3 regions of the Loigolactobacillus backii genome follow, and region 3 is predicted to be linked to each of the others. Evidence: riboswitches for the same ligand, from Rfam matches in the RefSeq annotation. Region 3 holds a riboswitch; each other region holds the start of a gene.
What was found. A riboswitch is a leader RNA that binds a small molecule or an ion and turns the genes downstream of it on or off. The one in region 3 is predicted to bind thiamine pyrophosphate.

Region 1 (10,805 bases), 1.1 Mb from region 3:
ATGGGCCTTTATAATGATGAAAAGGAGGAAATTCATAATGTCAATGAACGTTTATGATGTTTTGCGGACCGCGACAACTTCACGGGATCGTTATTTTGAATCAATTTTAGTTGAGAATCAGTACTTTCCGCTTGCTCACGCGGCCTTTATTCAAATTACGGATGCTAAAAACAATGAAGATGTTGAAGATTTAACAACGCTAGACATTGAGGAACAAGTACGTGCTTACCTTAAAATCCCGCCAAGTTTTTTTAATGACGAGGACAGTTTACGCTTTGGTGATGAATTAGATGAATATCATGAATTAGTAGAAACGGCGACTGATTTAATTGAGGGTGGCCGTTTAGCTGATGAAGTACACGTCTTTAAAGTGACCGATGACGAAACCTTAATAATTAACGGCGACTTATTTGGGGTCTAGAGACTTAAGCGCAAACTGTAGCGCGCTTAGGCCGCGGAATAGAATAAAATTTGATTTTAATATAATCGCGCTTAAAAATTATTCATCCTTTGATGGCTGAGAATGTCATCCTTTAGGTATAAGGTGTTGGGCTAGTAGATGAATGTCACTGAATGCGGCGTTATTAAAATGGCTAAAAGTGTGGTACAAACGGCATAGCGTGACCGTGATAATTTTACGTAGAACCTTAAGATTATTTTCAAACGGCAACACTCAAAATATGACGGGTTACACCGCATTAATAAATAACGGACTGATAAAAAGCTAATTTAGTTCCAATAGCACCCACAACAATAATGTTCGTATTTTAAGCATATTATTAATAATATTATTATTTTGTTCGTTTTTAATATTGATAATCCGCAATGTACGGAATTTCATTCGTCTTTTTGTTGCTAAGCTGGTCATTTACTGCTACAATGACAGCTGTTGTGTTGGTAATTTAGACACGAAAAATAAATAATTGAGGTGTTTATATGGCATCAGTTGTTGTAGTAGGATCCCAATGGGGCGATGAAGGAAAAGGGAAAATTACCGATTTCTTAGGCGAGGCTGCAGACGTCATTGCACGTTCGCAAGGTGGCGACAACGCGGGACATACAATTCACGCGCAAGGCAAAATCTTGAAGTTACGCTTAATTCCATCCGGTATTCTCTACCCAGACAAAATTTCGGTTATCGGTAACGGTGTTGTCGTTAATCCAGAGTCTTTGGTAGCAGAATTGGACTACTTAGCTGAGAACGGGGTAACGGCGGATAATCTACGGATTTCCGACCGCGCCCATGTAATTTTACCCTACCATATCGAACTAGATCGCTTGCAAGAAGCTAGTAAGGGCGATCAAAAGATTGGCACTACGAATCGCGGCATTGGTCCGGCTTATATGGATAAGGCGGCTCGGGTCGGAATTCGGATGGTCGATTTGCTCGATAAGGAAGTCTTTAAGGAAAAACTTACCGCAAATTTAGAAGCTAAGAATCGTGAGTTTACAGAAATTTATGGTGGAAAAGCATTAGCATTTGCTGATATTTTTGAACCATTCTACACGTATGGTCAACGACTTAAAAAATTCGTCACTGATACGTCAGTTGTTTTAAACGACGCTTTAGATGATGGTAAAAAAGTTCTTTTTGAAGGCGCCCAGGGTGTCATGCTAGATATTGACCAAGGAACGTATCCTTTTGTGACTTCATCAAATCCAGTTGCCGGTGGGGTAACTGTCGGTAGTGGTGTTGGGCCAACGCGGATTAATCGCGCCGTTGGTGTTTGTAAGGCCTATACTTCCCGGGTTGGTGATGGACCATTCCCAACTGAATTACATGATGAGATTGGCGACTTTATTCGCGAGGCAGGGCATGAATACGGAACTGTGACAAAGCGGCCGCGGAGAATTGGTTGGTTTGACTCTGTTGTCATGCGCCACGCTAAGCGCGTTTCTGGCCTGACTGATCTTAGTTTAAACTGTGTTGATGTCTTAACTGGACTTAAGACGGTTAAGCTTTGTACGGCTTACGAACTTGATGGTAAAATAATTTATCATTATCCCGCTAGTTTAAAGCAATTGGCCAAATGTAAGCCAGTTTATGAAGAAATGCCCGGTTGGGACGAGGACATTACCGGTGTTAAAACGTTGGCCGAATTACCAGCGGCTGCCCGCCATTACGTGGAACGAGTTCAAGAGCTGGTTGGCGTTAACATCGCAACCTTCTCTGTTGGTCCTGATCGTGATCAGACTAACGTTTTAAACAACATTTGGCAAGAAGCTTAAAGTATTTTTGACAAGTTACAATTATAACGGTTACAATTAAATAAATTCACTAGGGGTGTTCTGAAAAGAACTGAGACGTGGTTTAGGCACGGACCCTTTGAACCTGTAAGTTTATACTTGCGTAGGGAAAGTGACGAAGCTAGCAATTCAAGTCAGCGCCTACTTTATGCAAGTAAGCGGTGGCTTTTTATTTTGGTTAATTATTACTGGAGGTTTTTGAAATGAAATTAGCTTTACTGGAACAATTACGGCAGCGAAATCCATTGGTTTTTACAATTGCCAATTTTGTAACCGTTAATGATGTTGCTAATGGTTTGATTGCAATCGGTGCGGCACCGATGATGTCTTTAGAACCGGCCGAGGCCCAAGAGATGGTGACGGCCGCTGATGGTATTACGCTAAATTTAGGAACGCTGACGCAACAACAAATTGGCCAAATGCATAGTGTGGGTTATTACGCACAATTGGCTAATAAGCCAGTTGTTTTGGATCCAGTGGCGGTTGGTGCTATTGCTTTCCGTAAAAAAATTGCCCGGGAAATATTGGCTGCCTTTCCAGTTAACTTGATTCGTGGTAACGCAGGTGAAATTACGGCGCTGGTGGATGTTGCCTGGCAGGCCAAGGGAGTAGATGCAGGCCACGGAGAAGCTGATTTACAAAAAGTGGCCAAGCAAGTTGCCCAACGCTATGATTGTGTTGTTGTTATCACCGGACCAACTGATATTGTAACTGACGGCCAGCGACTAACTTTAATTGAAAACGGTAGCGCTCTTTTCCCCTTGATGACCGGCTCTGGCGATTTATTATCGAGTATTTGTGCCGCTTTCTTAGCTCTAACCACGGAGACAGTTGATGACTTTTCAGCGGTTACCGCCGCCTGCCAAATTTACGCCACAACGGGTGAGTTGGCGGCCCAGTCATTAACCGCGGAATTACCAAATAGTTTCCGGACTGCCCTGATTGATCGATTACATACTGTTACCGTTGCGGAAATTGAGAAAGTTGCTCGGTACCAAGAATTAAAATAATTTGGAGGTTTTATCAATGAATTCATACCCACAGGCAGCAACCATTGCCGGAATCGATTCTGGTGGTGGGGCAGGTGTTAATGCTGATGTCAAAACAATGCAGGAACGCCACGTTTTTTCCGCAACAATTATCGTTGCCGTAACGGCCCAAAATACGTTAGGTGTACAGGATTTTGAGCCAGTTTCCATTAAATTGATTAACGAGCAATTCAAATCATTAGCGGATGACCTCAATATTCGGGCTTGTAAAACAGGGATGTTGGCTGATGCGGCCCACGTTCACGCTGTTGCCCAGAATTTACAACGCTATGATTTTGGCCCTTACACGTTGGATCCAGTCATGGTGGCAAAGGGTGGCGCTCATTTACTAAGTGATGACGCGATTGCGACAGTTAGAGATGAATTAATTCCACTAGCAACAGTTGTAACCCCTAATTTACCAGAAACAGAAGCACTAACTGGTGGAAAGATTGAATCGGAAGCCGACATGCAGGCTGCTGGCCACACTTTACAACAATTAGGTGCTAAAAACGTGGTTGTAAAAGGTGGTCATGGCGCTAATAGCCAAACTTCCAGTGATTTTGTTTTACTGGAGAATGGCCGCTCATTTTGGTTAAGTACCCCACGAATTGCAACGAAGAATACACATGGTACTGGGGACACATTTGCATCGTGCATTACGGCCGAATTGGCTAAAGGAAAGAGTGTTGAGGCGGCTATTCGTCTGGCTAAGGCCTTTATTCAGGCGGCCATTGCTGACGGGATTGACGTTGGTCATGGTCACGGTCCAACAAATCACTGGGCCTTTAGAAAGGTGGTACAAACGGATGCAAAAGACTGATTTAGCCGTCTATTTTGTTGCCGGTAGCCAGGATATTCCAGCTGGTGAAACCTTGTTAGGTGTACTTGAAGCGGCCTTAAGTGCAGGAATTACGACTTTTCAATACCGAGAAAAAGGAAGTAATAGTTTAACCTCTGCTACTGCTAAATTGGCTTTGGCGCAACAGGCCCGCGATTTGTGTGCTAACTATAAGGTTCCCTTTATTGTGGATGACGACGTTGATCTAGCGCTTGCAGTAAAGGCTGATGGTATTCATGTTGGGCAAAAGGATGAGACCATTCAACAAGTAATTCAGCGGGTGCGGGGAAAGTTAATTGTTGGACTTTCTTGTAATACACTGGGGCAAGTTAAGCGCGCTCAAAGTATTGTTGGTATCGATTATCTCGGAATTGGCCCCATTTTTTCCACAACGTCAAAGGCTGATGCTGAACCAGAAATTGGAATTGTGGGATTAAAACGAGCACTTAGTTTTAATAAATTACCAAGTGTTGCGATTGGTGGGATTGATAGTAATACAATGGCCGCAACGGCTGCAACTGGAGTTGATGGGTTGGCGGTTATTTCACTGATAACGCACAGTCCACAACGCGCTAAAATTATTGCGGCAATGCGGCATCTCTACCCTCAGGTTTCTAAAAATGAAAGAAAATAGTCGGATTAGTGGGCAATTCTTATTATGGCTTGGTGCTGCCATTTCAATTGCGGAAATTATAACTGGGACCTTAATTGCACCACTTGGATTGGCCAAGGGATTTCTGGCAATTCTAGTTGGGCATATCCTAGGTTGCTTTGTTTTCTTGTTACCTGCAGCGATAATGGGCGGGCGCCAACGACGTACCGCAATTGCGTCAACTCATTTTGCCTTTGGTCATTTAGGCGTGCAACTGTTCTCACTTCTTAATGCACTTCAATTAATTGGTTGGACGGCGGTTATGATTGCTAACGCCATTAGTGCGCTTAATGGTGTTTCCGGCCGTTTATTTAATTTTAAAAGTGCACTATTCATGGGCCTAATCATGGCGGCCTTACTTATTTTTTGGTTATTAATTAATAACGATTGGCTTTTTCGGATTAATAATCTAGTCGTAGCTTTACTTTTCGTTGGTTCTTTAATTATGTTATGGCTTGTTTTACGAATACCACAGCATGCCTCAGTGTTAACGGGAAATTCAATAACTTTTGGTGCCGCCGTTGAATTGGGAGTTACGATGGCGTTATCCTGGTTGCCACTGATCGCGGATTACACTAGTCAAACTGAAGAACCAATAAAGGTATCTTGGGCCAGCACGGCCGGTTATTTTATCGGTAGTCTTTTTATGTTTTCAATTGGACTACTGGCCGCCGTTCGAACGGGTAAAACGGATATTACTACAATTTTAGTTAGTTCTGGTCTAGGTATTTTGGCGTTATTTATTATTATTTTTTCAACCGTCACAACGACATTCTTAGATGCCCATTCGGCCGCAGTTAATGTTCACAATATTTGGAAAAAGCTAAATTTGAAGTGGTTGGCCAGTGGCGTTGTGTTGATTGGTTTAATCATCGCTTTGGTGGTACCACTCAGTTTGTACCAGCAATTTTTATATTTAATCGGCTCGATTTTCGCACCATTGTATACAATAGTATTCGTTAATTACTTCTTATTGAAGCGACCATTAAAGATTAAACTAAACTTTATTTTTTGGCTAGTTGGCGTGGTCGGTTATTATTGGCTACAGCAATTTAACTTTATCCTCGGCACAACAACCAGCGAACTTCTTCTTTTGGGAAGTATTGTTTGGATAACTGGGTATTTTATAAATCGATCTAAATAAAAATGACCCACAATAACGTGAAATTGGTATCAACATCCTTACCAATTAACATCCTATTGTGGGCTATTTTTATTTTTCAAAATTATTTAACAACTTTTAATTGTGGTGCTGCAGTTTTGGCCAGAGCAGCAGCGCCACTACGTTGAATAAAATCACGGAATAGATCTTGCATGGCAACTGCGTGTTTGTACATGTTTTCTGGGTGCCACTGAACAGCCAAAATCTGATTATTGACTTTTGACTCAACTGCTTCAACTACTTGATCGTCACTACGAGCAACTACGTTTAAGCTAGGAGCGACAAGCTTGACCGCCTCGTGGTGACGTGAATTGACGTACGGACGTTCACCCATGATTTTGTACAAGCGACTATTTTTTTCTACGGTTACGTGGTGCGTTGGTAAATTACCGGGTGCCGTTTGCGCGTGCTTTAACTTAGCAGTGGGATCTTCAGAAAGGTCTTGATAAAGTGTCCCACCCAAGGCTACGTTAATGACTTGCATGCCCCGACAAATACCAAAAATACTTTTTCCAGCGGCGACGGCTTGTTTTACAAGTTCAATTTCAAATTCATCTCGAGGAATATAGGTTTGGCCAAGATTCATATCAGGTTCCTCGTTATAAAAAGTTGGATCAACGTCGAAACCACCAAGAAATAAAACACCATCAAAAGAATCTAAGTAATCGGCGACATTTTCCGGCGCACTATTTGGTAGAATAACGGGTAAGCCACCTGATTTTAAAACAGCGTTAACGGCCATTCGCGGTGTAAAATCGGCGTTACGCTCATTAATAATATTGGTTGCTTCAGTTAATGTATCTGCAGGCATTGCGATGCGTGGACGCATGAATCGAGCCCCTCTCATTTAAATTTAATAATTGCAAGAATGATAAGCCCATTACTTAATAAAAGCAAGCCATTATGTGTATTTTCTAGATTAAAATTTCATGTCAAAAGTTACGAATAATTCTAGCGAAGCAGATCGATGTGTGGCAGTCACTTTATTTAACGTTATGCCGTTACCAGATTTAAAGGGTCTAGTTGTTAGCTATGGGTGTGCTATAATGGGGGCACTGTTGGGAGTTACAGAAAACAAATAAGGTTCTACAATATCTGTTGTTGGTAATAGATTTTCATCTATTACTGATGACAGATTTTTTATTTATGGCTAGAATAAAAAAGCGGACATTTCCTGTCCGTTCATCCAAGTCAACCACCACGAAGATTTTTCAGAAAGAAGGAAATGCCCTATGTGTCATGATACTACAAAATTATTATTAGGAATAGCTGACGAGAACCTAAAAATTACTGACGGTGAAACTGGAGAAGACGGGGTTATTCGCTTAACTGGCCACTTGGATTACACGCCGAAGGCTTGTCCCAAGTGCGGGATTATCAATGATCAAAAGATTATTAACTACGGCTGGCGCAATACCACTATCAGATTCTCGAAGGTTCTGAGCAACACCGTCATCTTAGCCTTAAAGCGCCGCTATTTCCACTGTAAAGAATGTCACGGCAACTTTCTTGCACAAACATTGGCAGTTCCGAAACACTGTACAATTTCAAACACCAGCCGCAAAGAATGCCTAGAGAAGCTCGGTGAACCGGTCTCTTTGAAGCACATTGCCAATGAAGTATCGGCATCAGATTCATTTGTGGGCCGCCAGTTAATGCGCGCTGAACGAGACTTTCAAACCAATTGGCACTATTTACCAGAGATCATCTTAATGGATGAGGTGAAGAGTACCAAGAGCGCTACTGGTGCCATGAGCTTTGAGTTCATGAATGGCGAAACCCATGAATTAATCGACTTACTCCCTTATCGAACCATCAATAAACTAGAGAAGTATTTTTACCGCTTCGATCAAGCTGCCCGAGAAAACGTCAAAATTATTGTGACTGATATGAATTATACCTACCCCAAGCTTGTGCAGACCGTGTTCCCCAATGCCATGGTGGTCATGGACAAGTTTCATATTATCAACGCCCTAAATCGGGCGTTTAACAAAACCAGAATCAAGGTGATGAAGAAGTTTACCCCGTCTTCTCGCGAATTTCACGCCCTTAAGCGCTACTGGAAGCTGTTGTTAGTACCAACTGAACAGCTTAACTTTGAACAATTCAAAAAGTGGACTAATTTTCCTTACTGGATGGCTGCCACCGATGTTGTCCATCAGCTGTTATCGTTGGATTCAGAACTAGAACAAACTTATCAAGTCTTAAACAGCGTCCGGTCAGCTGTCCAACATCAAGATTGGCATAACTACAATGCGGCATTTTGGAATAACAAAACGTATTCTGAAGAAATGAAGAACACGATTAAAACACTTGAAAGCCATCATGATGAGATTCGTAACACCTTTACCACACACTATTCAAATGGTCCTTTGGAAGGTTCTAATAATAAAATCAAGGCGATCAAACGAGCCAGTTTTGGCTATCGCAGCTTCTGGAGGTTTAGAACTCGAGTACTATACGTTTTCAAAATCAAAACAAAAAGAGCCCTAATCACGAAGTGATTAGAACTCGAAATATGGATTCACCAACAACAGTTGACGAAGAGCCACAAAAAAAGACAGACGCTCTTAACGTCTGTCTTACTCAATGAAATAGATGGACCGTCGGGGGATCGAACCCCGGACCCACGGATTAAGAGTCCGTTGCTCTGCCAGCTGAGCTAACGATCCATGTCATCAACAAGAAATAGTATAGCAAATAATAATCAGTCACGCAAATCTTTTTTGTAAAAATTTTATATTTCTTTAAAGTTCAATGAAATCACGTGTTTATTTTTGTAAGAACGTGCTTTTATTATAAAATTACGTTAGCGTTTTAATTGGTAAGCGATAAGCACACAAAGGTAAAATTTAACGCCTATTTTGCCAAGACTTACCTGAATGGTTATAATTGTAACCGAAGCGCATCCAAGGAGGATACCCACACATGGCAAAAAAAATTCTAGTCGTTGACGATGAAAAACCGATTTCTGATATTGTTAAATTTAATTTGACTAAAGAAGGTTATGATGTTGTTACGGCATATGATGGTGAAGAAGCTTTAGAAAAAGTAAGTGAAGAAAATCCTGATTTAATTATACTCGATCTAATGTTACCTAAGATTGATGGCTTGGAGGTTGCGCGTGAAGTCCGGAAAGATCATGATATGCCAATTATCATGTTAACGGCCAAGGACTCTGAGATTGATAAAGTATTAGGCTTGGAGATGGGCGCCGATGATTACGTAACTAAACCCTTCTCTAATCGCGAACTTGTTGCCCGAGTTAAGGCTAATCTACGCCGTCAAGGAACGATTAATAATGCTCAACAACAAGAAAATGATGAAAATAACGAAATTCAGATTGGTGATTTAACTATTCACCCTGATGCATATATTGTTTCTAAGCGTGGGGACAAAATTGAGTTAACCCACCGTGAATTTGAGTTACTACATTATTTAGCGCAACACATTGGCCAAGTCATGACGCGTGAACATTTACTCCAAACAGTTTGGGGCTACGATTACTTTGGTGATGTTCGGACGGTTGACGTTACAGTACGACGTTTACGTGAAAAAATCGAGGATAACCCAAGTCATCCAGAATGGTTAGTTACCCGTCGTGGTGTAGGCTACTATTTGCGAAACCCAGAAGCGGAATAGAGCCATATGCACTATTAGAAATAGCATCGCACTAGCAATGTGTTGCACTAATGCTTTTTACAGTATAGCCAATAAGCAGTACAAGAAAATTGTACTGCTTATCGTATATTGTCGTGGTGTTACAGCGGCTAATTAGCGTAAAAATTATTTTATATTTATTGGGCAACAGAAAGTCAGATTAAGGATTCATTATGAATAAAAAAATCCATTTTTTTCAATCAATTAATTTTAAAATTGCACTGGTATTTATTCTGCTGCTGATGGTAACCTTGGAAATCATTGGGGCTTATTTTGTCAAACAGTTAGAACAACAGAATATTCAAACTTTTAAACAACAGGTTCAAACACCAGCTTACGTGAATAACCAATTGGCAGATGACTTATTGAAGACGGATGCAACTTCGGCCAACAAAGAGATCGGCAATGTTTTAGCGGACCTTAATAATTCCGCCGATATTCGCGTTGTTGATAGTAAAGGTATTATTCGTGGTACTAGTGATGTCAACGATCAAGGTGAAGTTGGCCAAAAAACGCCTGATAGTGACGTTAAGAACGTCCTCTATAATAATCGTTCGTACGAAACGTTGTCCTATGATAAAAAGAACCAAGCAAGCTATTACGTCACGATCGTTCCGTTAATTAATCCTAGCGGCGATAGTAATAGCGTGGTTGGTGCTATTTACGTACGCGCCAATATGGAAAGTGTGTATAAGGGGATTAATAGCATTACCATTATCTTTTTGACGGCTTCGTTAGTGGCGGCGCTTTTCTCTTCAGTAATTGCAATTGTGATTAGTCGTGCGATTACACGGCCAATTGATGAGATGAAAAAACAGGCTATTCGAATGGCCCGTGGTGATTATTCAGGGCAGGTTCGAATTTACGGGCAGGATGAATTAGGACAATTAGCTGTAGCCGTTAATAATTTGTCAGTTCGGGTTGAAGAAGCACAGGAGGCCTCAGAAGCAGAGCGTCGTCGTTTGGACTCGGTTTTATCACATATGACCGATGGTGTTATTTCAACGGATCGGCGGGGAAACGTGATCATTATTAATGAGGCGGCAGCTGATTTCCTTGATGTTGACGATAGCGCTGTGATTGGTCAATCAATTTTACAGATTTTAAAAATTGGGAACGATCACACTATTCGAGACTTATTGGAAAACCAAACGGAATTAATGTTAGATTTTTCTAGTCACGAACATGATTTAATCCTACACGCCGAATTTTCTT
Region 2 (10,805 bases), 300 kb from region 3:
ACCGCACAATTTTGGACCAATTCTCGTGCTGCTATGGCGTAGTCAAACCAAGATGTACTGTTTTTGCTAAAGGCTACCAAATTATGGGGCTGGATAAATTTTTGATCCTCAATTTTGAGCATACTTGCCCCTTGGCCGAACCGACTTTTTTTGATTTTTTGCACCAGTTTAGCCCCACTGTAGCGCTTGGATTCGAGCTAACAGTTGATAAAACAAATCCTGATAGACGTGGTGGCGGCTTAATTTTAGATAAAGTTGCCGGCCGCTGGTCACCAGCTTACCCGCTACTTTAAACAGCCATAAGCGCAAGGTTGTAACCTGTAATCGCTGATGTTGTACAGGCAACAATTGGCGCATCAAGCTGACTAAATTATAAGCGAGGACACTGAGCATCATGCGGGCATAATTTGGTATAAATTGCGAGCTAGTCATTTTATCCAGGTAAAAGCCAGCCTTGGCTTCCTTGATATAGTTTTCCATTTGACCCCGTTGGTGATAGGCGTGAAATGCATCTTCGGCGACAAAACTCGTTAAATTGGACACGAGGTATTCATGTTGAAATAACAATTCACCAGCTGGTCGAGTTGATTTAATATAGATCTGGCGCGGCTTAGACCATGATCGGGCTTGATAAGACGCGCGATAATAATGGACCTCGGTCTCAGTCCAATTCTGCTCATCACTGATCTGAACAAAACGTTCAGCCAGTTGGTTCAGCCGCCGATTGGCTTTCAGGCGGATCAAGTAAAAAGTGTCGTTGGCTTCACAAGTTTCGTATAATTCTGGAGTCGCAAAGCCACTATCCCCGCGGACCAAGATATCAGCGTTCGGTTTGACTTGATGATAGTGCTGTAGTAGTGGTGTGATAAAGGGGGCAATATCCGTACTGGTATAAACATTACCTGGGCGCAATTGAGCCTTTAAACAGTGGCCCGTTTGCCCGTCAAAAGCGACCAGCGGATGGTAACCCGTGGTACCGTAATGCGCATTAAAGGCCGTTTTTTCCTGATGACCATGAGTATCGGCGTGAGTCGAGTCAATATCGAGGATCAGCTGTTGTTGCTTGGCGCCAGTCCACGCTTGGTCAAGCAATGCTTGATTCAACGTTTGTAATGAGGTGATGGTCTGCTCGTCACAGCGTTGCCAAAAACGGGATAATGACGGTTGTGAGGCCAATTGCGGTTGTGCCAATAGTAATTTAAATGTGGGGTCATTGCGCAAACTGGTGGCAGCTAGATCGGCCGGGTAACCGGCGATCAACTGCAGCACGACCTGTTCTAGTAGACTAACGTTGCTGTAACGAGCGTAATGGCGCTGGTCATCAAAATGGACTAATTGATACGCTAAGGTCGTGAAATTGAGTTGCGCCATTAATTCTTTGACCAACACTAGCCCAGCATCAGTGGAAAGTTCACCACCAGTGTGCGAAATATGTAATTTAGGATTGAAATTAACTCGTTTTCCCGGTAAAGTTGCCATGAGAAGGACCTCTTTCTTTGGGTGGATAGCTGACTTGTGGTGAATCAACTATACCAAATCGGAGGTTCTTTTTCTGCACTAAAAAGGTGAAAAATAAAAAACACAGTACCGCCCATGATACCGGGGTGACACTGTACTTGGAGAACTTATGGTGAATAATTCAGGATTAAACCAATTGATGGTCGCATTCGCCGCTCAGAATTCATTGGTCGTAAGTTTCTTTACACAGTAGCAATTGATTCTAGTCAAGGGTTTGAGCTTTGCCCAGCGGATGAGTGCCAACTTCCTAACGTTTCTGAATCCAAGTTTAAAATTATTGCACCACTAGCAGCGCAGCAGCAAAGTGCCTATGAACAATTCTTAACGGCCAACCGGCTAGATGTGGCTGCGGTGGAGTGGGTAGAAGACGCCAATCACCAAAAATATGTGTACGACGTAAACACTAATACAAATTATAATGATCAAGCCGAAAGCAAGGCCCAAATCTTTGCTCACGAGCATTTAGCGTTGTACTTACAACAAGTGTTGGAACAACAGTACGCGGTAGTAGCGAAGTAGCCGTAAACACACGAAAAGACACTTTTGCTCTCTATCTTTGGAAGGTAAGGTGTCTTTTTGTGGCTAATTTTTACTAAAATTAGACTTAGGACGTGAATTTTAGGCTCTCTGTCAAATCCTGTTGATAGCCAATTTTACAGTGTTAGAAGTTAGGCAACTTCTAATGCTGTTTTTTTATTTGGTTTGGTGCGCATTTGTTGTAGTTTGATCCGTGAAACTAAATGGTGATAGTTGCGAAAACCAAAGGCCGTTCGCTGGATCTGTTTGATCATGCGATTGATGCCTTCAATGGGACCGTTCGAATACTTTGATTCACTGGCATTGAGGATGATCTCTAGGTTTTTCTTGAAAGTGATTAGTGTGGCCTTCATTTTGGGACTGAGTTGCTCATTGTGATATAAATAGATCACGAGCCCATCTTTATCGTAATTTTTTAGACAAGTCATGATGCCTTGCATGATGGTGTAGGTGTTCGCTAACGTTTCATCAAGCTCAAGACCCAACTGAACGCGTTCTTGCTGGGTTACTTGTTGGCGCAGATGGCGATCATAAAATAATTGTTTAACCTCCAGGTCATCACAATGTTTTAAGTACAGTTTCCAAGCGAATTTTAGGATCCGATATTCTTTGGTCCGTTTAGAATATTGTTTCATAAGCTGCACGCGACTTTGGTTGAACGCTCTGGTCATCATGGCGATAATGTGAAACCGATCGACGATGATCTTAGCGTTGGGGAATACGACTTTAACAATGTCTTGGTAGTAACTATTAAGGTCTAAAGTCACGGTTTTAACGCGCTGACGCACGCTGAGCGGAAACTGCTTAAAGTAAGCTATAATGTTTTGTTTCAACCGATCCGGCAGGATCTGTTGAATTTCATGATCACCAGCACCGTTAATACAAATAAAGTGCAGGACACCGCCAACACCACGTACTTCATCCATCGCTAAATGTTCTGGCAGATAGTTGTAATTCCGGCGAAAGAGATCATCATATTTATCTAGGTAGCGACAAACAGTACTGGGTGAGACATTATTGTCACAAGCAATACTCTTTTGGGTCCGATCATCTTGTAAATGCATAAAGATCTTTTGGCGAGTTGCCCGGGAGATATTGCAATATTTATCAACTAGCTCGGTCGTTGCCATCACACTAGTCCCACAGTTTTTACAAAGCAGGCGCTCTTTATGCAGTTCTAGGTACACCGGCTCACTGGCGTTGGCGGCTAGGTAGGTCACCCGGGAAAGGTAGTGACCATTATGATTGAACTGATCAAAGCCACACTGGGGGCAACGTTCAAGGCCGGTCTTGACAGTTGCGCGATAGACTTTAATTCGTCTGTTTTGTTTGTATTCGTAACCATAATCGAAAAAAATGACATTTGGGTCTTTAATACTGAGCGCAAATTTTATATGATTGTCTATAGGGTTCACGGTTTTCTCATATCCTTTCAAATGATACTTGTGGTGGGTAGATTTTTGGATGAGAGCTGTGAGCTCTTTTTCTGCACAAAAATCCTGTTAATAGTTTACCATTTGTAAACTATCAACAGGAAAAAGTATAGAGCCGAATTTTATGGAAAAAAAGCAATTATTTTGGGATAACATTGACTTGATAGCTTTCGTCTCAGTTTGTAACTATGGTAACATGGTTGCTAATTTTACGTTAGCGCTATCATTTACCAAGTGATTTAGGTATACTAATAACAATAAAATAATTCACTAGGGGTGCTTAGTTGCTGAGATGACCGTGGTCAAACCCTTTAAACCTGCTCTAGTTAGGACTAGCGAAGGGAAGTGTACTGGTTATATTTTGTTGTGCCAATGGACAACGTTAACGAGACTCCTAGTGATTTTATGGATGGGAGTCTTTTTTATGCGGCAAACACGGAATCAAAAATTAGTTTTGACAGCGTTGCTAACGGCCATTGCGGTAGTTGGGGGTAATTTATTTGAATTTCCAATTGGACCAGCACGAGTTGCGCCAACACAGCATTTGATTAATTTAATTAGTGGTGTGCTCGTAGGTCCGTACTACGCGGTTGCCCAGGCCTTTTTAACGTCACTATTACGCAACATGCTAGGCACTGGAACCTTGCTGGCCTTCCCTGGTAGTATGATTGGCGCCCTCTGCGTTGGGTACTGTTATCGTTGGTTTAAGAATTTGTTGGCGGCGGCCTTAGGTGAATTAATTGGAACTGGTATTCTGGGTGCACTAGTCGCCTACCCGTTAGCAGCACTTTTTCTAGGCACGACTGGTGCTTTGTGGGTATTCATACCTAGCTTTTTCCTCAGTGCACTTGTTGGTGTAATAGTTGGCTACATTATACTGCGGGCACTTTGGCCAGTACTAAAGGCAAGATTTGCTCGTTAGATTATTTTTCAATTGCGCGTTTATTTAAGAAGTGTTCTGGGTCATTTTTAAACATAATACTGAGAATAATGTTTTCTACGATAATTAAGAGGCAACCTTAATTCTAGGTTTTCGGAAATTAAGGTTGCCTTTTTAGGTACTCTCACTGGAAATAGGAATTTACAAATGGATTCATTTTTTTCTAATGGAAAATAAAAGGACATAAAAAATTTAGCAAAATGACATTCAAATTTAGAATTTCAATTTAAAAATGGATCTGTATTTAATTGAAATTAATTCTTCTTTGTCTAATTGTAGAAATATCCAGAAAATGGTTTTTAGACCGGTTAGTATTTAATTCTGTTGGCCGTGGTTAACCGATTAAAGTTGACAATTAATTATTCAACCTATATAGTTAGTTACATAAGTAGTTAACCAGCTTACCAGTTAATTAAAAGCGAGGTGTGACCGTGGAATTTCATTTTACTAATGAAGAACCAATTTACCGACAAATTGCTGAACAACTTGAGGCTGCTATTTTTACCGGCGCCTTTGCCGAAGGAAGTCAAGTTCCTTCAACAACAGAAATTTCAAAGCAATTTAACGTCAATCCGGCAACTATTTTGAAGGGAATGAATCAATTGGTTGAGAAGGGACTGTTAGAAAAAAGACGGGGGCTGGGAATGTTTGTTACTGCTGGTGCGCATCAACAGCTGCAACAGCAGCGAAGAACCCATTTTTTGCAGCGCGATGTTCACCAGTTTATTACGGCCGCAAAGGCGCTGAATATTACGGCCGAGGAATTAGAGCAAATGATAATGGAGGGATATTCGGATGAGCACACTCAAAGTTGAGCAAATCAGTAAAAGCTTTCACCACCACCAGATTTTAAATCAAGTGTCCTTTGAATTAGGGGCATCTGGTATTTATGGTCTATTGGGACGCAACGGCATGGGTAAAAGTACACTTTTTAAGATTATGACTAATCAAATCTTCGCTGATGCAGGTCAAGTTAAATTTGCAAATATGGATATCCGAAAGCAGCCGGAATTAGCGGCTAGACTATTTTTAATGAGTGAGACTGATTTATACCCTAATTCAATGCGTGTGCAGCAAGCACTTGACTGGACCAACAAGTTTTATGATCATTTTGATCAAGTTTTTGCGACTAAGCTATTAGATCAATTTGGACTTGCACCACACCAGCGAATTGGTCATCTTTCAACTGGTTATCGAACGATTTTTAAATTAATTGTGGCGCTTTGCGTGCCGGCCGATTTTATTTTTTTAGATGAACCTGTTTTAGGTCTGGACGCTAATTACCGTGATTTATTCTATCAGGCACTGATCGAAAGCTATACGCAGCGCCCCCGTACCTTTGTGATTGCCACGCACTTAATTGGTGAGATTGAACATTTAATCGACCACGTTTTTATTTTGGCGCATGGCGAATTGCTCGTTAATCAATCAACTGAATCATTGTTAGAACAAAGTCACGCAGTTAGTGGACCGGCAAAAGTAGTTGATGATTACACAGAAAATGTGCGTGTAATTGGCAGCGATAGATTAGGTGGGCTTAAAGTTGTCTATGTTTTAGGTGACCTAGATGAAACCAAAATTTTGCCAGATGTCGTTAAATTAGAAAAAGTTGCCTTACAGGAATTATTTATTCATCTAACAACAACGGAGGTAGCGGTCAATGACAACTAGAACGCGCGCGGGAATACGGTATTATTTAAATTATTGTATGAAAGTAATCGCTGTGACTTGCTTGATTTTACTGGCTTTATTTAGTGGGATTGCTTATTTTACTCATGGTTGGAAAGCTAGTGGCATTTTTGGAACGTTGCAGATTGTTGTTCTAATTCTAGGCTGTCAAGCAGTTGGCGGTCCATATCGGTTCTTATTACAAAATGGTTATTCCCGTCAACAAATTGTTAGGCTGTTAATTTTAGGCTTTGTTATTGATGCCGCATTTGTTATGAGCTTAATGACTATTGAATTGATTTTCGATCATTTTATGGCCATTACACCGGCAACAAATTTAGCCCTATACAAAGGTTATTTTCAGCATTCATTAGTTTTTCAAATAACCATCGTTCTGGGTTACTTTGTTGAAACATTACTTTATAGTAGTATTGGTTTCCTTTTTGCCAGTCTATGGGTCCGTCTAAGTAGTTTGGGCAAGTGGCTGTTGGGAATTATTATTGTTGCATTGATAATTGTATTTAATACGTTGGGTGCGACGCTACAGCCTATATTTGCAAAGATTATGCAAATTTTATTAGGACTATCAACTACTGGCGCAAATCCATGGCCTTTATTTGCTACCTCGATATTGCTAACCTATCTCTGTTATCTAGGAGCACGTCAATTATTATTGGGACTTCAATTACGTCGCTAAAGTTTGAAAAGTATTAACTAAGTGAATAACCAGTGGAAAGCATGTGGACCTAATTTCTGATGAAGTTAGGTCTTCTTCAAATTTAAACGGTCGGGAGTGGAATAAAAGTCGGTTTTAACGCACGTTTTAGCGTAATGTCGGAAACAATAAGAGGCTAGAACTAGTAATACAACTTTCATAGTTCTTAAGTCTGTTGTATAAACTTTTTAGCCAGTGCAGAATTTACGGTGGGCCAAGGTGTTCAGGGTATTCTTATTAACGCACTTTTTATTTAAATAATTGTTCTCAATCGGCAAATTTTGCTATAGAATATTTACCAATAGCAGTTTCAGAATATGACCTAGCGTGATTGACCTATTTTAGGTGATCATTAAGAAGTGGCTAGGTAAATTAGAAAGAAAGTGGTACAAAAGTCGGTTTTGGATTAGGCACGTGAACCCAGATTTTTGGCGCACGTTCTAGAGTAAGTTCGGAAACAATAAGAGGCTAGGACGTCTGTTCCGGCTTCATTTAAGGAGGTGTTTTTATTGCACTGGCAATTACCGACCGGGTCGCAGCCAGCCTATCTTCGGCTGATTAATTTTATTCGTCATAGTTTAGAAATTGGTGCTTTATTACCGGGCCAACAGTTACCACCAGAACGTCAATTGGCCGCAACCTTGGCGGTAAGTCGCTCAACGGTGCGGCGTACTTTTGACGAACTCGTTAGTCAAGGAATTCTTGTTCGTAAAGTTGGCAGTGGTACTTGGGTCAATACTGAAAAGTGGGGTGTGTTACCTAACAGTATTAATTGGCAATCCTATTTAACGGCCGATCGGTTGGCTGATCCAACACAGTACATGGCACAATTACAGGTTTTACTCGATCAAAAAAAGGGACTTAATTTGGCACAAGCAACTTTGCCAGCGGCACTACTCGCTAAAAGCCCCTTACCAGCAATGACTTGGCAAACGGTATTGACCCAAGAAGCGCACTTAGCAATTAGTGGGGCGCCTAAGTTGAAAAAGCAATTGCAGTTGTTTTTAGGCCAACATTTGCGGCAAAACGTGGTTACTAGTCAAATTTTGATTACTTCAGGGGCTCAGCAGGCATTCTTTTTGATTACCCAAGGCTTACTGGCTGCTGGGGATGCCATCGCAGTTGAACAACCTTCTTATTTTTATCAATTAGGTTTATTTCAGGCCGCTGGAATTCGTATTTTTGGGGTACCACTGCGCTCTGACGGTAGTTTGGATTTAGCGGTACTCCGCCAATTATATTATCAACATCATGTTCGATTTATTTTTGTTAATCCAACCGGCCAAAATCCGACTGGTTGCACAATGCCGTTGAGTGCACGGCAGGCGTTAATTCAACTATGCGCCGAATTAAAATTACCGATCGTTGAAGATGATCCCTTGGCACTTTTACAACGGGCCGCGAATGTCTTAGTTCCACCATTAAAGGCACTTGATCCAGAAAACGTTCTTTACGTGGGAACTTTATCCACTTTAACCGGGCCAAACACGCGAATTGGTTGGCTGGTAGCACCTAGCCAAATCGTTCAGCGCTTGGCCGACATCCGCCAGCAATTAGATTCTGGGCTCAGTATTTTCCCGCAATTAGTGGCGACTGGCTTATTGGCTGATCCAGATTTGACCGTTTACCTGCAACAATTGCAACAGCAGTTAAAGCAAAAAAAAGAGCAATTACAACGATTGTTATTACCACTGCAACAACAGCATAAAATTAGTTTTCAATTGCCGCAAATTGGCTATAACTTGTGGCTTAAATTACACATAGGCCGTCAATTAACGCCATCCGATTACACCGTTTTTCTGAAAAATGGTTTGTTGGTTTTACCCGGTTTTTTATTTGGGTTACAAGAAAATACCATTCGGGTAAGTTTTGCGCAGTTAACCCCTGAGCAGGCAGTAGTACTAGTTCAGCGATTAACAAAGTGCTTGACACTCTTAGCAGATGATTAGGTTAGACCAAAAGAACACCGCAAATCATGACTGCTTGTTACAGTGAAGTTTATCTTCTAGTTAATAAATTGGAAATTACCGGTGACTAATCTTTTTTAAAGGTAACTTTATTTTTGTGATAGTAGTTAAACTGTAAGCCTTTTTCTTTTCTCTGTGTAATTTTTTACGTAGACTTAAGGGGAAAGGGGGAGAGTGCGATGGCACGTTACCTTTTAATCATTGATCAAGGCACAACTAGAACCCGGGCTTCTGTTATGGATCAGGCCGGGACACTTATTGGTGCGACTGAAGTAGCAGTAGCAACGGCGACACCACAAGTAGGTTGGTTTGAACAGGATGCGCTAGAAATTTGGCGCAGTGTTCAACGGGCCATGACGGATGTTTTACTGAATACTAGTGTGAGTCCTGCCGAATTAGCTAGTATTGGAATTACTAATCAACGGGAAACAACGATTGTTTGGGATCGAAAAACTGGCCAGCCAATTCACGCCGCAATTAGTTGGCGTTCCAATCAATCGGCGGCAATTGCGGCCCGAATAACAACAAAAACTGAGCAGACGTTAGTTCAACGTAAAACAGGGCTACCTGTGAACGCCTATTTTTCGGCAAGCAAAATTCGTTGGCTCTTGGAACAAGTCCCAGGAGCGCTAGCAAAGGCTCAGGCTGGTGAATTATTATTTGGGACAGTTGATACCTGGCTAATCTGGCAGCTAACTCAGGGGGCAGCGCACGTGACGGACGTGACCAACGCTAGTCGGACGTTATTATTTGATATTCACCAGCTAAAATGGGATGCAGAATTGTTACAGTTATTTGCGTTGCCATCAGCTATTCTACCAACCGTTTATCCGTCAACTAATACAACACTGCAAACCGCCGCGGCGGTCACATTTGGACGACAAATTCCGATTACGGCAATTATTGGTGACCAACAGGCATCTTTAGTTGGTCAAGATTGTTTGACTAAAGGAAAAGTAAAAACAACTTACGGAACAGGTACATTTTTAATGTTTAATACTGGAACAAAAGCGCTGGCAACGACGCAAACGGAGTTATTAACGACATTGGCGTACCAAACTGCCGGTCAAGTACCAACTTACGCTTTAGAAGGAACCATTTTAACGGCAGGGGCAACAATTAAATGGTTGCAGGAGACACTGGCCTTTTTCGCTACTGCCGCCGAGTCAGAATATTTAGCCACTAAAAGCTTAGCCGCAACTGACTTGTACATTGTACCTGCGATTGCCGATATGGGCACCGCCAATGTGGCCAAAGGTGCCGTATTTGGGTTAACGCAAACTACGAATCGTTCTCAGTTAACACGAGCAACCTGGGAAACGATGGCCTACCAAACCAGTGATTTGTTAGCGGCAATTCAAAAAATTACTGGCGTAAAGGCACTTGAATTGCACATGGATGGTCCGGCCGCGCGCAACCGTTACCTGCAACAATTCCAGGCCGATATTTTGGGCATTCCAGTTTTACCGGCCAATGATTATCAGGATAGTGCTGCGTTAGGGGCCGGCTTTCTGGCCGGGATGGCAACCGGGTACTTTAAGAATTTTGATCATTTAGAACAATTGGCCAAACAAATTAAACCGATCAAACCCCAGCTTTCCACAAAGATCCGCCAAGAAAAATTAATCGGTTGGCAGCAGGCCGTTGCGGCAGCACGTAAATTTAAACCAAAAAAACGTTGATTTTAGATACCAGTTGAAAAGGTTTCTCATTTAGCATTGTATCCGCTTTGTTTTTTAAGTATAATGTAGAAAAACAAAGGGGTGAATTTCTTGAGTGAGGAAAAGAAGGTAGCAGCAGAAGATATTGATGACGTTAAGGACCAAATCCTAACGGCGCTTGAATCTGTGATTGATCCAGAACTTGGGATTGATATTGTCAATTTAGGCCTAATTTATGGGGTAGATCTTAATGAAGAAGGTTTATGCCACATTAAGATGACCCTGACAATTATGGGTTGCCCACTGTCTGATTTGTTAAATGATGAAATTACCCAAGCTTTAAATGAGGTTCCCGAGGTCAAGGAT
Region 3 (10,805 bases):
GGCGCCTCGGAAACCTCATAGGCAAGTTCAGGTTCAGTAATAATCGGAATATTCTTTTTAATGGCACCAGCGACTAACGGGTTAGTGTACGGAATACCAGGATTTTTTACCATCAGTACGAAGTCTTCATCTAATAAGGCTAATGGGTGACTCCCCGTAATAACCCGAATTCCTTCTGCTAATAAGGATTGGGCGTCAGGATTATCATCAAACTTTTTTTTATCATTAACGGTGACTAACGCGCCTAGTTTAGCTAACAAGCGTGCTGCATTAACCCCACTTTTGGCCAATCCTAAGACAAGGACTTTTTTATTTTTATAGTCCGTTACACGTTTCAAAATTAAGACTCCCTTTTACATTTTAATTATAAGAACAAACTTAAGTATATAATTGAACAAACTAGACTAAAAGCCCAGAACGTCAAAACAACACGCCATTCTGACCAACCTAGCATTTCAAAATGATGATGAATGGGCGTCATTTTAAAGACGCGCTTACCCGTTAAATGAAAGACGGAGACCTGAATCATCACGCTTGCCGTTTCAATCACAAAGATCAGACCAATAAGAAGCAAGGACAGTTCACGGTGCAGTAAGATTGATACAGCAGCAAGTGCACCACCCAATGCTAGTGAGCCAACATCCCCCATAAATATCTTGGCCGGCTTATGATTAAACCAGAAAAACGCAATTAGACCACCTAAAATTGTTAAGCAGAAAATCAAGATATCCGTCCGGCCTTCATGCTGTGCAATAATTGCGTAAGTTGCAAAGGCAATCGCCGCTGTACCAGCCACTAGGCCATCTAGACCATCAGTTAAATTAACCGCGTTCGAAAACCCAACCAACCAGAATAAGACGAAGAATAAGTATAAAACGCCTAAGTGCAATGATCCAAGGCCAGGAACATTTATTGCGAGTGGAAAACCTTCGTGAACGTAGACAATAAGAAAAATAACGCCACCAATAATCTGACCCAATAGCTTTTGCCAAGCACGCAACCCTAGATTACGCTTTTCAAATAGCTTAATTGAATCATCCATAAAGCCCAGACCGCCATATAAAACAAGAATAAACAAGGTAATCCAGCTACTCAGGGTCATTTGATGCTGCCATAAACTAACCCAAATAGTTGAAATAACACTTGCAATTAAGAAAACAAGGCCACCCATAGTTGGTGTCCCTGATTTTTTTTCGTGCCAAGAAGGGCCCTCTTCTCGAATAACTTGCCCTTCTTTTTTCATTCTAAAATAGCCAATAAATAACGGCATTACAATGAAAGTTAACGCAAAACTACTAACAACTGGTATTAACATCTTTGTAAATTGCATACGTTTTAAAACTCCCTAATTTATCATGGTTGTAGTGTAACTGTAATTTCCTTGGTTGAATCTAGTAGACTTTTTGCGGCTAGATCTTGCTTTGTAACGTAGCCTGTTCCACTGATTTTTACCGATTTACCCGTAATTTCCGCAAATTTTAGAACATCACTCTTAGACCAGCCGGTCATGTCTGGCATTGTCATAGCACCATTAGTCATAACAAAAACATGCTGATTGCTCAGAACCTTTTCACCTGCTTGTGGTAATTGTTGAACAACCGTATTCCCGGTACCAATCTGAACCGGTTTTAATTGCGCCTTGGTCAAAGTAGACACACTATCGTTTACGGCTTCCCCACTAATTTTTGGCATTGTCGCCTGATCCGTTTTAGTTGTCTTGCCTTGATTATATTCCAATGCTCGTTTCATCATTGGATTAAAGATTTCCGATAGAATTTTTTCAGGTGACTCTGTCATATTTTGCGGCTGTTTCATCGTAATGTAAAGGACATATTGCGGATTTTTTGCCGGCGCCATACCAACAACGGAAAAAATGTAGTTATTATCTCCCGTTAAGTAGCCACCACCATTGGCCGTACTAATTTGAGCGGTCCCAGTTTTTGCCGCGATTCGGTAACCAGGAATTTTATAAACTGCACCCGTCCCATAATTCTTATAAACAACATCCTGCATATCCTTTAAAACTTGCTTTGTGGTACTCTTTTTAACTGGATGACCAACCGTTACTGGCTTATACTTCGTCGTTTTACCGGTCGTCGGATTAACAACCTTGTCGATTATCTGTGGTTTCATTTCTTTACCATCATTAGCAATTGCCGAATAACCTTGCATCATTTGCATCGCCGTTACATTAATTCCTTGACCAAATGATGTGATTGCTTGATCAGAGGCACTCTTAAATTGAATACTGCCTGAAGATTCACCGGACAAGCCAGAATTAGTTGATTGTAAGAACTTAAATTTCTTAATGTACTCCAACCACTCTTTTTCTCCAAGAATTTGTTCTAGATGAACAAAGCCAACGTTACTAGAACGTGGAAATGCCTGGGCGTAAGGGATTGATCCCCAACCAGTTGTGTTCCAATCATGGATGGTACTACCACCGACTTGTACTTGACCAGAAGTATAGTACGAATTAGGTGGATATTTACCGGCATCAATAATCGACGCCAGTGTAAAGACCTTCATAACTGAGCCAGGTTCGTAGGCATCCTCAGTAAGCGTATCCCGCCAAAAACTTCCCAGACTAGCACCCGTTTGTGGATTAAACGTTGGTCGTTGGGAAGCAGCCAAAATCTGACCAGTTTTGGGATTCATTAAAATGGCGTTAAAACCCTTAGCATCATATTTAGTTTGTGCTTTAGTCAATAGTGTTTCCAAATATGATTGCAAACGTGAATCAATTGTTAAATAGACGTCACTACCATTCTTGGCGGCCTTTTGTTTAACTTTTGTATTAGGCAGCTGGTAGCCATAAGAATCCTTCTTAACTTGTTTAACCCCATTTGTACCACTAAGAATTTTATTATAACTTTTTTCGATCCCCATTACACCAGTTAAGGCGGTCGTACTAGTCCCCGCCTTACTGGTTGTACTTTGCTGGGCCAATCCAATTTGGTGCGACGCAAAGGTGCCATTAGGGTATAGACGTGCCGGTGTTTCGGTAAAATAAACGCCCCGCAAGTTATGATTTTCAATTTCTTGCTTAATGGCCAAGGATAACCCCTGACCAGCAGTCCCAAACTCCACTTGGAACGTTTTTTTATTTTGTGGATTCAAAGTTTTTAAAATATCTTTTTTACTCATGGGTAAGTACTGGCTTAAAACAGTTGCTACTTTATTCTTATCGGTTACATACAACTTCTTATCATTTGACCCCGTATACCGGTGATCAATAACGGCATAGATCGAATAAGAGGTTGAATCCTCCGCAATCGGGTTTCCCATGGCATCAAAAATAGTCCCGCGATTTGCCTTGAGGACACTGTCATCTTGGTAAAGAGCTTCAGCCTTTTTAGTTAAATTCTGGTCATCAATTTTGCCGCTTGCTACGATATAAGAAAAACGAAAGATAAATAAAAGGAAGATGGCTACCACGGCGAAAAGAAACGCACCACCAATGATTTGGCGGTTGCGGCGTGGATTCCTTTTATTTATCAATCGTTTATTTTTGGAAGACTTCATCTATTTAACATTCCTTATATTTGCTTCATTTAAGGACAAACCATCACGTGCAGCGACATCGTTTAAATGATTAGACTGCATCAACTCATTAATTTCTTGCTTATAATTCGTATTTTGTAATTGGAGTGCCGTAACCGACTGACCAATATCTTGCAGGTGTTGTTGTGCTGAAGACACCGCAATTTTACTAGAAACAATCATCGTACAAAGCGATACCAAGACAATGCCTAACGTAACCATCAAAGTCCGCTCAAAAGCGGAAATGGCGACGTGACTCGCTGGCGTTGCAACTGGCTGTACCTGTGGTGTTTCTTGTATATGTATATCTGGTTGGGTCACACTTGGGGCTACCGGGTCCGCTAATGAAGAGAAATCTCTTGCTGCACTTTCATCTGCCATACTCATCCACATCCTTGATTCAAATTCGTTTATTTTTGTACTTGTTTTTCTGCTACACGCAACTGTGCACTTCTTGAACGCCGATTCTTTTCTATTTCCGTAGCCGTCGGTAAGATGGGCTTTTTGGTAATGATTTTAAGCTCAGCCTGTTCCCCGGCACCCATAATTGGCAACCCACGAGGAATTTCTGGTGTCCGCGCGTGATCACGAAAAATGGTCCTGACCAAACGATCCTCTAACGATTGGAACGTAATAACCGCAATTCGACCATTAACGTTTAATAGCTTAATTGCCGCTTCAAGTGATTCTTCAGCGGCACCCAGCTCATCATTAACGGCAATTCGAATTGCCTGAAATGTCCGTTTGGCTGGATGACCACCCTTTCGCCGGGCAGCCGCTGGAATTGCGTGTTTCACAGTTTCTGCCAACTGAGTTGTCGTTTCAATTGGTGTCACTGCTCGATCACGCTCAATCGCTCGTGCAACTCGCTTAGCAAACTTATCCTCACCGTAACGATAAAGAATCCGTTCCAAGTCGGCGTAAGGCCAATCATTAACAATCTCGCGGGCCGTTAAAGCGGCACTTTGATCCATCCGCATATCTAACGGCGCCGTTAGCTTATAGCTAAACCCACGCGCAGCCTCATCAAACTGTGGTGAAGAAACACCTAAATCATAGATGATACCATCAATCTGATTTACTTGGTGTTGGGCCAAAGCCTGACTTAAATTACGAAAATTATCCTTAATAAAAGTTACCTGACCACTATTAACATAAGGCGCCAATCGCTTTTTTCCATTGGTAATTGCCTCTTCATCCTGATCAAAAGCAAATAAATGACCATTCTTAGCTAACTTAGAAAGAATCAATTCACTATGTCCACCGCCACCTAATGTTGCGTCAACGTAAACGCCATTGGGCTTAAGCTGCAGGCTAGCAACCGTTTCGTTTAATAAAACTGTTTCGTGCGTAAAGGCCATTCTAATTACTCCTAAAAATTAAAAGTCAAAATCCAATAAATTCTCGGCAATATCATCAAAATTCTCTTCGGCGTCATCGCTAAACTGTTCCCACTTGGCTTCATCCCAAACTTCAATTCGGTTAGAAACACCAATTAGAACACATGCTTTAGTTAGACCTGCGTGCTTGGTCAACGCCTGCGGAATATTAATTCGGCCTTGTTTATCAAGTGTACATTCCGTTGCTGCTGAATAGAGGAAACGGACAAAGGCACGGGCATCTTTCTTAGTTAATGGCAACTTTCCTAATTTTCCTTCTAAAATCTGCCATTCATCCATTGGGTACCCAAATAGGCAACCATCCATACCACGTGTAAGAATGAAATTTGTCCCTAAACCATCACGAAATTTCGCCGGAATAATTAATCGTCCCTTTTGATCAATCGTATGGTGAAATTCGCCCATGAACATTGCCTTCACCTCTATTTGTGCACAAATTTAGTCTACCACATCCCCCCACTTTCTACCATACCCATACCTAAAATTGTTAAATCTAGTGTTAATAGGGTTTTACCCGCATTTTTAGCTAAACCAAAACCCCTTTTAAATAAATTTAAGTAATAATTAGCAAACTTAATTATTGCCCCCGTAATTAGCGAACGCCTAAAAAAATAGGACCCCCGCTAAAAGCAGCGGGAATCCTATTTGAACACGCTTCACCTTAAAAATAACAATAGACAGCCTAAATAACCAATGAAGCCTAAAATGAACACCAACCGCCACCAAAGTTTAAAAAAGGTACGGTAAATAATTTCGCCACGCTGAATGGCCAAAAAGATTGCTGCAAAGATACCGACTAACATGACCAAGATGACAATTAAGCTAGTGGCAGTGTAATTTAGCTGTAGCTTAATCGCTCGGTCACAGGCAATTAACAAGAAAGGTGTCATTAAATCAATCGGGTTAATCCGTACCCGTGGTAATAAGTGGTGAACAACTAAACCGAGAATCAAGACAACTTCCGGCAAAATAAGAAAAATTATTGTTACCATCATCAACCTACTTTCTAGCTATAATTTTACCGTTGTTTTTCTTAACGTAAAGTCTTTTCTTGAATAGTTAGTTATAATGGTAAAAAGAAACAAGGAGGGTTACCAATGATTGAACGTTTTTATACAGCCACTGATGGTACACTAAGACCAACCACCACCTTACAAAAAAACTGCTGGCTACACGTTGAGGCACCAACACCTGCAGAGATTGAAAGTCTAGTTGACCATTTTGCTGTCCCCCGCGACTACTTAACCGCCGTTTTGGATGACCGTGAAAATCCACGTGCTGAGGGTATCGAACAAGCCACCGATGAAAAGCCGGCCTTGATCTTACTTCATTTTCCCCATGAAACGATTAGTCCCTTAGGTTATCGCGAACTAACAACCTACCCTTTTGCGATCATTTTAACACCGCAAGCACTAATTACCGTAACTAACCGTCCGGCACTATTTGTTCAGGATTTTATTGTTCGCAAGGAACATCACGTTAACACTAATGAACACGAAAATTTTGCGTTACATTTGTTATGGTATATTTGTCATAGTTACGTTAGTTACTTAGAACAAATCGGCAGCGAAATGGCACACCTTGAGAAATCTTTATCAGTTGCCAGTGGTAACAATGAGCTTTATCAACTAACTGCCATGCAAAAAAGTCTGATTCAATTTCAAATTGCCTTAAAACGAAATCAACATTTATTAAATGAACTACAAACAACCGAATTCTATTTTGAAAGTGATCCATTTTCAGCGTTACTCCAAGACGTTATGATTGAAAGCGACCAGGCCCAAACGATGACTTTCCGGCAAAAATCCATTCTCGATGAATACAATAATATGGTATCCTCAGTCGTCTCCAATAACCTCAATATTATTATGAAAGTTTTAACATCGATCACAATCATCTTAACAATTCCAACGATAATCGGGGGTATTTACGGGATGAACGTTAGACTTCCTGGCGCCGCATTAGCCCACGCCTTTAGCCTAATCATGCTTATCACCTTGATTATTTGCTGGCTATCGGGCTATTGGCTACGAAAGCGAAATTTCTTTTAATCCATTGCATTCTAAGGTTAAACACGTTAAACTGTTGGTAAAATTAAGCTATGAGGTGGAACCTAAATGAAAAAGGAAACCAGTACATTTACAAAGTTGACGAAAGTTATTATTTGGATCATGCTTTTTGCAACCGTTGGCGGTGTTGTTCTTGGCGCGGTCGGTTCACTAGGCTTATTATAATTGGCTTTTAGGCTATCTGATTGAAAATCATAATTTATGCAGTACATTAAAGGGATTACAGCAAACACTAGCGTTTGCTGTAATCCCTTAATTTTATGTCTTCAAATATTTTATAATTACAAAGAATCCACGATAACTGTTAATTAGTGCCTGTAAAAGCTTTAAAGGTATCTCGTGGTGAAAATAATCGTGCCGAAGCTCTGGCTAATAGAACAATTAAAACACCTGACAGAATTGTGTTGGCCAAAGCACTCCCACCGTTAACGGCCAGGGAATAAAGCCAAGGATTCATTCCTTTAGGTGCGTATGATCCCCAGTAGATGACACCGGCCAAGAAATGACAGAAATACTTAACGATTACGCCTAGTAATGTGTACCCCAGTGCAATACCGATAATACGATTATGTGCCTGAGCCGTAATAGCACGTCGCAGTGGTGCCGCTCCGAGACCAATCAGGCCAACAACACTAAAAGCAACTGGATATTCCAAAACGCCTTGTAGTGGGTTCAAAAATCCACCATCACCAAAGCCACGTAAAAATAAATCTAACAATCCCCAAACTAACCCGGTTGCCAGTCCCGCTTTGGCCCCGCGCCGCAGGCTAAAAATTGCAACTGGAATTACACCGTACGATAAATTAATCCAAGGTCCAATTGAATGTGGAAAATACTCTAAGGCCATCGCCATTGCAGCAATGATTGCACCTTCTACCCAAATATGTAACCGTCGATCTGACATAAAAAAATCCTCCCTTAGACTAAAAACAAACCACAAGAGGGGAAACACTAACTAGCCACAAATTCCTTCGCATGTACTAACATAACAGGTTCTAAGGGTCTGAACGAATCACTCTCAGCCAAAAAGGCTCCCCTCTGTGGTGTTGCTTTATTTAATTATTAAACCGCTTTTATGATATTGCTTAGCTGGCCATTTGTCAACTAAAATAACTAATCGTATTCTAATCCCAATTGCGTTTCTTATGAGTTTTTGCTATGCTAATACTAATTTTATTTTAACCTTAGGGAAAGAAGTGGATTGGTTGTGAAAGTCGCAAAATTTGGGGGTAGTTCGCTAGCCACAAGTACGCAGCTCCAAAAAGTCATTAAGATCATCCGGGCAGATAGTAAACGAAAGGCAATTATTGTTTCGGCGCCTGGTAAACGTTTTTCCGGTGACCAAAAAGTAACCGATCTATTAATTAAATACGCACAATTGGTACTCGCAAAAGAACCTGTTACAGAGGTTCAGCAACAAATCTTGGCCCGCTATCAGGAAATTGCCACCGGCTTTGACTTACCCGCAAGTGAGTTTCAACCAATTAGTGAACATATCTTAAATTTACCTAACCAAACTTATAAAAATGATGCCTACTTGTTGGATGCTTTTAAAGCGGCTGGTGAAGATAATAACGCCAAATTAATTGCCGCAATTTTAAATCACCTTGGTGTGCCTAGTCACTACCTTAGCCCAAGCGAATCTGGCCTAGTTGTTAGCGATCACCCCGGCGATGCCCAAGTACTAGAAGAAAGTTACGCAAAACTCGCTACCTTTAAAAAGAGTAAAAAAATCCTTGTCATTCCCGGATTTTTTGGCTACACCGAAAACGGTGATATCTGTACTTTTTCACGTGGTGGTTCCGATATTACCGGTGCCATTTTCAGTCGTGCCTTTAAGGCTGAATTGTACGAGAATTTTACGGACGTTAACGCAATTTATGCCGCGGATCCCCACATTGTCCCGAATCCTGAACCAATTGATCACCTAACTTTCCGTGAAATGCGTGAACTATCTTACGCTGGCTTCTCTGTTTTTCATGATGAAGCATTAATTCCTGCTATTGAAGGTGGAATCTCTGTCCGCGTGAAAAATACGAATCAGCCAACAAAACCTGGTACGCTAATCTCCGCACGTAAAATCTACGATGCCAAAAAACCGATTTCTGGAATTGCAAGTGACGCCGGATTTTTAGGTATTTATATTCGCAAATACCTCATGAATAAACAAGTTGGCTTTGTTGCAACTATTTTGCAAATCTTGGCTAAACATCACGTCAGTTTTGAACATATCCCTTCCGGAATTGATGATCTCACCGTCATCATTCGTGAAAGTGAGCTGACACCTGAGCTCGAACCAAAAGTACTGCATGATATTCGTGAGGCCATTCATCCAGACGATCTGCGAATCATTCATAACTACGCTTTAGTTATGATTGTCGGTGAAGGTATTCAAGATCATATTGGAATGATGGCCAAGGCAACCAATAGTATCGCTCAATCGGGGGTCTCTATCGTTACGCTTGACCACGGTGCTTCACCCGTTTCAATTATGTTCGGTGTTCGTGAAAAAGACGCCCAAAACACCGTTCGCGGCTTGTACAAAACATTCTTTAAAGCAGATAAATAAAAGCAATTAAAAAGTGACCCTAAGACTGTTTATTTCAGCCTTAGGGTCACTTTTTAATTGGCAAACCAACTCAGTCGTTTTTTAATTGCCGTAATTAGCGGGGTTAATGGTGTCATCCTCGCCAAACCACTTACGACTAATCTTAGCGATTGTCCCATCCTTATATAAAGCTCGCAGCGACGCATTAATTCTCTTTTGCATCGTTTTATCAGACTTACGCATTCCTACCGCAAAGTTTTCTGGCGCAAAATTGCCTTGTGTGACTTGATAATCTTTGCGGTTTGCTTGGTGGGCAATATAATAATTGGCGTAAACGCGGTCAATTAGCATCCCTTGAATTCGGCCAGCATTTAGATCAATAAAGGCCTCGTTAAAGGTATCGTACAAAACTGGTGTTTGCTTATGGATGTACTGCTTTAACAGTTTAGGATTACTTTCAAGACTGCTATAACCCGATGAGCCCGTTTGAACACCCAATTCTTTTCCCTGCATTTGTTGAAAACTATTGATGTTATTTTTCTTTAAGGTCACAAGAATTTGCTTGTTTTGCAAATAATCATCGGAAAAACGCACCACACGTTTACGCTCTGGCGTAACGGTATAACCATTCCAAATTAAATCAATGGTGTGGTTCCGTAATTCAGTAGCGTTCATTGACCAATCAATTGTTTGAAAATCAACTTTGATTCCGTAACGTTTGAAAACTGCCCGGGCTAAATCAATATCAAATCCTTTTAATTGACCATCCTTGGCCCGAAAACCCATTGGTACAAAACTATCATCAAGCCCCACAACAACGCGCTTGTTTTGTTTAATGGTTGACCAACTATCAGATGTCATTTTCTTTTGGGAACACCCACTTAAACCAGCCAACGAAAAAAGCATCAGGAGACTCAGAATAATTAAACTTACTCGTTTACGCATATCGCTTACCTCCTATAGTGCTTCAACCCGTTTAATATTATCAGCAATTTGTTTGGCAAAGTCCAAATCATGGGTAACCACTAACTGAGTCATTCCGTCGGCCTTCAATCCTAAAATCATCTTTTCGACTTCTTGCCGTAAATCAGGATCCAAGGCACTTGTTGGTTCATCATAACAAAGAATTCGAGGTTGCATTGCTAATGCTCGTGCTAACGCAACTCGTTGTTTTTGGCCACCAGATAACTGATAAGGATAAAGCTGCTCTTTACCGTCCAACCCCAAGCGCTTCAACAAGTCCAA

Region 1: another riboswitch for thiamine pyrophosphate. It lies ahead of thiM (hydroxyethylthiazole kinase); the one in region 3 lies ahead of thiT (energy-coupled thiamine transporter ThiT).
Region 2: another riboswitch for thiamine pyrophosphate. It lies ahead of thiW (energy coupling factor transporter S component ThiW); the one in region 3 lies ahead of thiT (energy-coupled thiamine transporter ThiT).

What each region holds. Positions count from the first base shown of each region.
Region 1 is NZ_CP014873.1:733,101-743,905, forward strand. Features, by position in the region: gene AYR53_RS03070 (hypothetical protein) at 38-421, shown strand; gene AYR53_RS03075 (adenylosuccinate synthase) at 937-2,229, shown strand; TPP riboswitch at 2,271-2,375, shown strand; gene thiM (hydroxyethylthiazole kinase) at 2,451-3,257, shown strand; gene thiD (bifunctional hydroxymethylpyrimidine kinase/phosphomethylpyrimidine kinase) at 3,274-4,098, shown strand; gene thiE (thiamine phosphate synthase) at 4,085-4,750, shown strand; gene cytX (putative hydroxymethylpyrimidine transporter CytX) at 4,737-5,912, shown strand; gene AYR53_RS03100 (gamma-glutamyl-gamma-aminobutyrate hydrolase family protein) at 5,995-6,759, opposite strand; gene AYR53_RS03105 (ISL3 family transposase) at 7,163-8,434, shown strand; tRNA gene AYR53_RS03110 (tRNA-Lys) at 8,530-8,602, opposite strand; gene yycF (response regulator YycF) at 8,859-9,572, shown strand; gene walK (cell wall metabolism sensor histidine kinase WalK) at 9,764-10,805, shown strand, end outside.
Region 2 is NZ_CP014873.1:1,998,577-2,009,381, forward strand. Features, by position in the region: gene AYR53_RS09060 (IS1380 family transposase) at 169-1,479, opposite strand; partial or broken gene AYR53_RS13790 (ATP-grasp domain-containing protein) at 1,645-2,037, shown strand; gene AYR53_RS09065 (ISL3 family transposase) at 2,187-3,470, opposite strand; TPP riboswitch at 3,751-3,849, shown strand; gene thiW (energy coupling factor transporter S component ThiW) at 3,913-4,410, shown strand; gene AYR53_RS09075 (GntR family transcriptional regulator) at 4,860-5,243, shown strand; gene AYR53_RS09080 (ATP-binding cassette domain-containing protein) at 5,224-6,099, shown strand; gene AYR53_RS09085 (hypothetical protein) at 6,089-6,793, shown strand; gene AYR53_RS09090 (aminotransferase-like domain-containing protein) at 7,321-8,760, shown strand; gene AYR53_RS09095 (FGGY family carbohydrate kinase) at 8,958-10,460, shown strand; gene AYR53_RS09100 (metal-sulfur cluster assembly factor) at 10,551-10,805, shown strand, end outside.
Region 3 is NZ_CP014873.1:2,295,011-2,305,815, forward strand. Features, by position in the region: gene murD (UDP-N-acetylmuramoyl-L-alanine--D-glutamate ligase) at 1-338, opposite strand, end outside; gene mraY (phospho-N-acetylmuramoyl-pentapeptide-transferase) at 365-1,330, opposite strand; gene AYR53_RS10460 (penicillin-binding protein) at 1,354-3,525, opposite strand; gene ftsL (cell division protein FtsL) at 3,526-3,924, opposite strand; gene rsmH (16S rRNA (cytosine(1402)-N(4))-methyltransferase RsmH) at 3,954-4,904, opposite strand; gene mraZ (division/cell wall cluster transcriptional repressor MraZ) at 4,923-5,354, opposite strand; gene AYR53_RS10480 (DUF3397 family protein) at 5,600-5,938, opposite strand; gene AYR53_RS10485 (magnesium transporter CorA family protein) at 6,041-6,994, shown strand; gene AYR53_RS13350 (DUF4044 domain-containing protein) at 7,061-7,177, shown strand; gene thiT (energy-coupled thiamine transporter ThiT) at 7,317-7,916, opposite strand; TPP riboswitch at 7,961-8,060, opposite strand; gene AYR53_RS10495 (aspartate kinase) at 8,220-9,581, shown strand; gene AYR53_RS10500 (amino acid ABC transporter substrate-binding protein) at 9,663-10,505, opposite strand; gene AYR53_RS10505 (amino acid ABC transporter ATP-binding protein) at 10,518-10,805, opposite strand, start outside.